Regions from separate parts of the Psychromonas sp. KJ10-5 genome, predicted to be linked through region 2. Evidence: predicted binding sites of a transcription regulator. Region 2 holds the regulator's gene; the other holds the start of a gene.
The links. The regulator sigma-54, encoded in region 2, starts transcription at its own class of promoters, with help from an activator protein. The targets are predictions, from matches to a motif close to GTTGGCACGNNNNTNGNNT.
Positions count from the first base shown of each region.

Region 1: the regulator sigma-54 is predicted to act here: its motif matches at 1,935-1,953, upstream of AC0L3W_RS03085 (PEP-CTERM sorting domain-containing protein).

Region 1 covers NZ_CM147864.1:635,511-638,715, reverse strand. The annotation lists gene ettA (energy-dependent translational throttle protein EttA) at 1-960, shown strand, start outside; gene AC0L3W_RS03085 (PEP-CTERM sorting domain-containing protein) at 1,245-1,883, opposite strand; gene AC0L3W_RS03080 (cytochrome-c peroxidase) at 2,125-3,205, opposite strand, start outside.
Region 2 covers NZ_CM147864.1:3,815,013-3,818,217, forward strand. The annotation lists gene rapZ (RNase adapter RapZ) at 1-103, opposite strand, end outside; gene AC0L3W_RS16785 (PTS sugar transporter subunit IIA) at 120-563, opposite strand; gene AC0L3W_RS16790 (RNA polymerase factor sigma-54) at 659-2,104, opposite strand; gene lptB (LPS export ABC transporter ATP-binding protein) at 2,138-2,863, opposite strand; gene lptA (lipopolysaccharide transport periplasmic protein LptA) at 2,866-3,205, opposite strand, start outside.

The sequences.
Region 1 (3,205 bases), 740 kb from region 2:
TACGGTATTCCATGGGAAGGTAACTACTCTTCTTGGTTAGAGCAAAAAGATGAGCGTTTAAAACAAGAAGCATCACAAGAGAAAGCGCGTCAACGTCAAATTGAGCAAGAGCTTGAATGGGTTCGCTCAAATGCAAAAGGTCGCCAATCTAAGAGTAAAGCGCGTTTATCCCGCTTTGAAGAGCTTAATAATCAAGACTTCCAAAAACGTAATGAGACTAACGAGCTATTTATTCCTACTGGTCAGCGTTTAGGTGACCAAGTGATTGATGTCAATAACCTCACTAAATCATTTGATGGTCGAGTGTTAATTGATGATTTAAGCTTTAGTATTCCTAAAGGTGCAATCGTAGGTATTATCGGTGCCAATGGCGCGGGTAAATCAACGTTATTTAAAATGTTAGCTGGTACTGAGCAACCTGACTCTGGTGAAATAATTGTTGGTGAAACAGTTAACATGGCCAGTGTTGATCAGTTCCGTGATCACATGGATGACAAATTAACGGTATTTGAAGAAGTGTCTGGCGGCAGTGATATTATCCAAGTGGGTAACATTGAAATCCCAAGCCGTGCCTACTTAGGCCGTTTCAACTTTAAAGGTTCTGATCAATCTAAGATTGTCGGTGATTTATCAGGTGGTGAGCGTGGTCGTTTACACTTGGCTAAACTGCTTAAATCTGGCGGTAACTTACTACTACTGGATGAGCCAACCAATGATTTAGATATTGAAACCTTACGTGCGCTTGAAGATGCGCTACTAGGCTTTGCGGGTTGTGCTATGGTTATTTCCCATGACCGTTGGTTCTTAGACCGTATTGCTACGCATATCATCGATTACCGCGATGAAGGTCAAGTTAACTTCTACGAAGGTAACTACACAGATTACGAAGCATGGTTGAAGAAAACCTTGGGTGCAGCAGCAGTAGAACCAACACGTGTGAAGTACAAGCGTATTAATTAACCTCAATCAATACTGGATAAGAAAAGCGAATCGACACCGCTATTGATACGGATTTCTGCGTTAAATTATTGCTCAATAACCCGTTATTGCTTCAATAATTTGCCTTGAACTACGCACAACTAGCAGTATTGTCTATTACATGATTTAACTATCTGATTTTATATTATGTTTCGCTTCCATTAACCAGAACTGAGGTTAGTTAAGTTAAAAATAATAAGCGTAAAACAAAAAAACCATTCAAGTTGAATGGTTTTTTTATGTGCGAAGCTTTGTCTATGTAGAGGTTAGCTAACCTTTTTACGGCGGCTAATAGAAAAACCTAGTACCGCTAAAGCAAAAAGTCCCAACATAGCAGGTGCAGGCACTGCAACAGGAGCTGACACTAAAAAATTATTAACGATTAATTTTGATTTAAAAGCATTATCATTCACATTCAACACACCTACTGTGTAGGTTAATAAACCAGACTCAGTAGCAGTCCATTCAAAAGACCCCGTTGTCCAATCTGGTGTTGCTGTATCAGCAAGCCAATTTAGGTCACCTAAGCTTAAGTTAACAAAGGCAAAATCATTATAATATGAATTTGAATTTTCAGCGCTGTACCACAACCAATCAAATGAAAAGACTGAGCCGGTATCGACTGTGACACTATTTTGATATGCGGAGCCCGATACTGCGTTTCCTGTTGAAATGCTGTCGAAAGTACCTTGTTCAACACCTGCAAAAGTACTGACTTTACTATCACTCTCACCATCAATTGAATATATATATAAACTATCTTGATATGTTTTTACTGCTCCAATGGTATTAGATCCAATGGTATTGCCAGAGGTATGTTTGCCACTTGTTTTATGACTCATGACTGTTGCTTGTGCTGCCACTGAAAATAACAATGGTACTAATATTGAGATGATTTTTCTCATCAACCTTTCCTTTATAATTAACTAGGTAAAATCTACCCACAAAGAGCGATCAAGCAATAAGCAAGCCAAAAATGTAAAGTACTGAATTTAAATAGATTAGTTGTAAACAAAAAAATAAATGAAATAAAGTGTTAAGTAATTCGACACAACAGAGGGAAATAACGACTATAAACTTAATAATTTATAGTCGTTATTCTGAGGTTATTATCTGCCAGTATCGACTGGCAGATAATAATGATAACTAGTGAGCCGCTTGCTTCGCTTCCTCACGCTTTTCTTGCTTTTCTAATAACGGCTCAAATCGTTTATCCGTTAATATTTTCATAAAAGCAATCAATGCATCAATCTTACGGTCTGTTAATACTTGAGCTTTAAGATCCTCTAAGTCAACCGTTGCAGGTACTTCAGGTGCGCGCCAAGGTTTGCCAGTTTCTGGATTAATAGTGCGCTTAGGATTATTAAAGTGATCATAAAACTCCATCACGGTACGTAAATCTTTAAATACACCATTATGCATATAAGGTGCTGTTACGGCGACATTACGTAATGATGGATTTTTAAATTTACCATCGTATTTAGGATCGTCAACTGCTGGATTTTCTAGTAAACCATGGTCAATAAAGTCATCTTTTACGTGGCCTAATGCAATCAACTGAGCATTAGAAGGAACACCAATATTACGATATTGATGGTTAGTGAAAGGCTCTTTTTTACTATCTTCTGTTTTCAACATATGACAACTATTGCAGCTCACATTGTTATTAGAGAAGAATAAAGTACGCCCTAAATCTTCTAACACTGTTAGCTCGTACTCGCCTTTTAAGAATCGATCATACTTACTATCATAAGTTGCAAACTCATCAGTTTGTTCAAATGCTTGAATAGCACGGGCAAAACCATTAAAAGCAGGTAAAACACCATCTTCTTTAGCTTGCTGCTCAAAGACTGTTTCACCATAAATACGTTTAAAGTTATCAATGTAAAATGGATTTTCTTGAATACGCTGTACTACCGTTTCAGCATCAGGAAAACCCATTTCAACAGGGTTTAATGGCGGCCCCATTGCTTGATCAGCTAAGGTATTCGCACGACCATCCCAGAATTGCCCACCAACATATTCATTGAGCTCTTGATTAAAATGAAATGAAGGCGATGTATTGGCATAAGCGGCCATTGGCGTATTACGCGTGCCAAGAGATTTACTATCGTCACCCAGTGAAACCATAGTCAGTCCAATATTGTCACGGTGATCACTAAAGCTTGTTGAAGGCTCATGGCAAGTTGCGCAAGACATAGTTCTGTTCACAGAAAAGCTCGGGTCG
Region 2 (3,205 bases):
GATAAGGTACACCGTCAATGCAGTTATAACCTAAGTCTTCGAGAACATGAAGTGCAATTGTTTTTCCTGAGCCTGAGCGACCACTAATAACAATTAACTTCATACTTTCTCCTGTCTTTCTATAGTGTTAGTAATTCAAATAATTCTTGGGAATTTCCCGCACTGCGTAACTGACGTAAGAATTGTTTGTCTAATAACTTTTGGCTAATTTCTGATAGCGCCGAAAGGTATTCTTTACAAAGGTCTTCAGGTACAAAGATAGCGAATAATATATCCACTTTATTACCGTCATATGAATCGTAATCGATACCTGTTTCACATTGCAAAAAAACAGCCGTAGCAGGTAGCTCACTAGAAATTTTGACATGTGGAATAGCAATCCCAGACCCAACACCTGTTGACCCAATTTTTTCTCGTGCAATTAAGCTTTCAAACAATTCTTGGGCATCTAAATCGAGCTCCTTTGCTGCGATAAGGCTGATTTTTTCTAGAGCGCCTTTTTTGCTTGTGCAAGTAGTGTTACAGAATACCGATTGTTGATTTAATAGAGTAGATATTTTCATAATAATAGTTAACTGTATTTAATGGACGCGCGAGTTTATCAGGTTAGCATTAAATGACTATAGTTAATCCTTATTTATTTGCATTACTTCTTAGTTCAAAGTAATTGTTTACGTTGATTAGAAGGCGGAATTCCTAAGGATTCACGGTATTTAGCAATAGTACGTCTTGCTACCTTAATACCTTTTTCTTCCAACAACTGGGTGATTTTATTGTCGCTTAATGGTTTAGTTGTGGTTTCAGCTGAAACCAACTTTTTAATTAAAGCGCGAATAGCGGTTGATGAACATTCACCGCCTCCATTAGTAGCAACATGGCTAGAAAAGAAAAATTTCAGTTCATATATACCACGTGGAGTATGCATAAACTTTTGTGTTGTAACACGTGAAATAGTGGATTCATGCATTTCTACTTCAAATGCGACATCGTTTAATACCATTGGCTTCATGGACTCATCGCCATATTCAAAAAAGGCTTGTTGCTGTTGTACAATACAATTAGCCACTTTTAATAAGGTATCGTTACGATTTTCTAAGCTTTTAATAAACCACTTAGCTTCTTGTAAGTGGCCTTTGATAAACTGAGAGTCAGTTTTACTAATGTTACCTGAGCACATACTCGCGTATTGCTGGTTAATTGATAAATTAGGATCACAATCTTGATTTAGGGATACACGCCATTGCCCATTGATCTTTTTAACGTACACATCGGGAACAATATACTGCGTTTCGCTGGTTTCTACTCGGTTACCAGGGCGAGGCTCTAAGCTTTGAATTAAACGCATTATTTCAGCAAGTTGAGCTTCTTTTAGCTTACTTTTTCTGGCTAAAGTTCGGTAATCTCTATTACCTAATAGATCCATGTATTGCTCAAGGATTTGAATTGCTTCATTACGCCAAGGAGTCGTTTCTGGTAGTTGGCGTAATTGTATTTGTAAACATTCTTGGGTGGTACGTGCCGCAACCCCTAGTGGATCAAAGTGTTGAATGCGTTTAAGTACCACCTCTACTTCATCTAGTTCTAATTCTTCTAAATCTGTTTGTAAACTCTCTAAGATACTCTCACAGTCGGTGGTCAAGTAGCCTGATTCATCGATAGAGTCAATAATCGCCATCGCGATTATTTGGTCGGTATCTGTAAAAGGTGTTAATTGCATTTGCCACAACAGATGGTCTTGTAGAGAGGTTGATGACTCGCCTTGATAAAGTGTATTTTCTCCCTCATAGGCAACGGCATTAGAAGTCGTTCCTGTGATTGGGGTGGAGTTATAAGATTCCTCCCACTCTTTTTCTGCAGGGAGATCATCAGAGAACTCTTGTTGAGTAATCGCTTCAGTTGTATCTAATACGCTGCTATCGGCTTCTTTAACCGTATCTTCTGACCCAGTTTGATCATCTTGTTCGAGAAGAGGGTTAGAGTCCAAAGCATTCTGAATCTCTTGTTGTAGATCTAATGTTGAAAGCTGCAATAGTTTTATTGCTTGTTGTAATTGAGGGGTCATCGCTAATTGCTGACCCATTTTCAATTGTAAACCCTGTTTCATCAAAACATATCTTCCTGAACGTGTGGCAATAACTTAAAGTTTAAACTCTTCACCTAGATAAACGCGTTTTACATGATCGTTTGCAAGAATTTCATCTTGTGTACCTACAGCAATAATTTCCCCATGGCTTACTATATAGGAATGCTCACAAACATCTAACGTTTCTCTTACATTATGGTCAGTGATTAATACACCTAAACCACGATCTCGTAATTGCTGAATAATATTTTTTATATCAATTACTGAAATCGGGTCAACCCCTGCAAAAGGTTCATCCAGTAGAATAAATTTGGGCTCGGTTGCTAGTGCGCGTGCTATTTCTACACGGCGTCGCTCTCCACCCGATAAACTCATTCCTTTGTTATCACGAATATGAGTAATATGAAACTCTTCCAATAGTGTATTGAGCTTCTCATCGCGTTGCTTTTGCGTTAATTCTTTACGGGTTTGTAGAATACCCATAATGTTTTCTGTCACGGTTAAACGTCGAAAAATAGATGCTTCTTGTGGCAGGTAGCCAATGCCTTTTTGTGCACGAATATGCATTGGGTTACTAGAAATATCTTCGTCATCAATGACGATGCTACCTTGGTCTTGTTTCACTAAACCAACGACCATATAAAAAGAGGTGGTTTTACCTGCACCATTAGGGCCTAGTAAACCTACTATTTCACCGGTTTTTACTGTTAAACCAACACCATTTACTACAGTTCGGCCTTTATAACTTTTAACTAACCCCGTTGCGCGTAACTCTGCCATAGTTATTTGTTGCCTGTGTTTGAAGTTGAGTTAGTGTCTTTAGATTTTTCAAATTGAGCAGGTAAAAAGATGGTTTTTACACGCTCTTTTTTATTTTGGTCTGTACTAACATTAAGCTCTTGTGTTGCTAAGAAATACTCAATCTCAGCACCATTAACTTGGCTATCCAATTGCTTCACTTGTGCATTTTTAGTTAAGGTTATTTTACCTTTAGCCACATCATAGGTAATTTTTTTAGCTTCAGCATCCAATGGTTTTCCATCATCTTGAATTTGATGGAAAACAGAGGTATTACCTTCAGCAATCATTAATTCATGATTAGGTTTTTCACCTCGGATCACG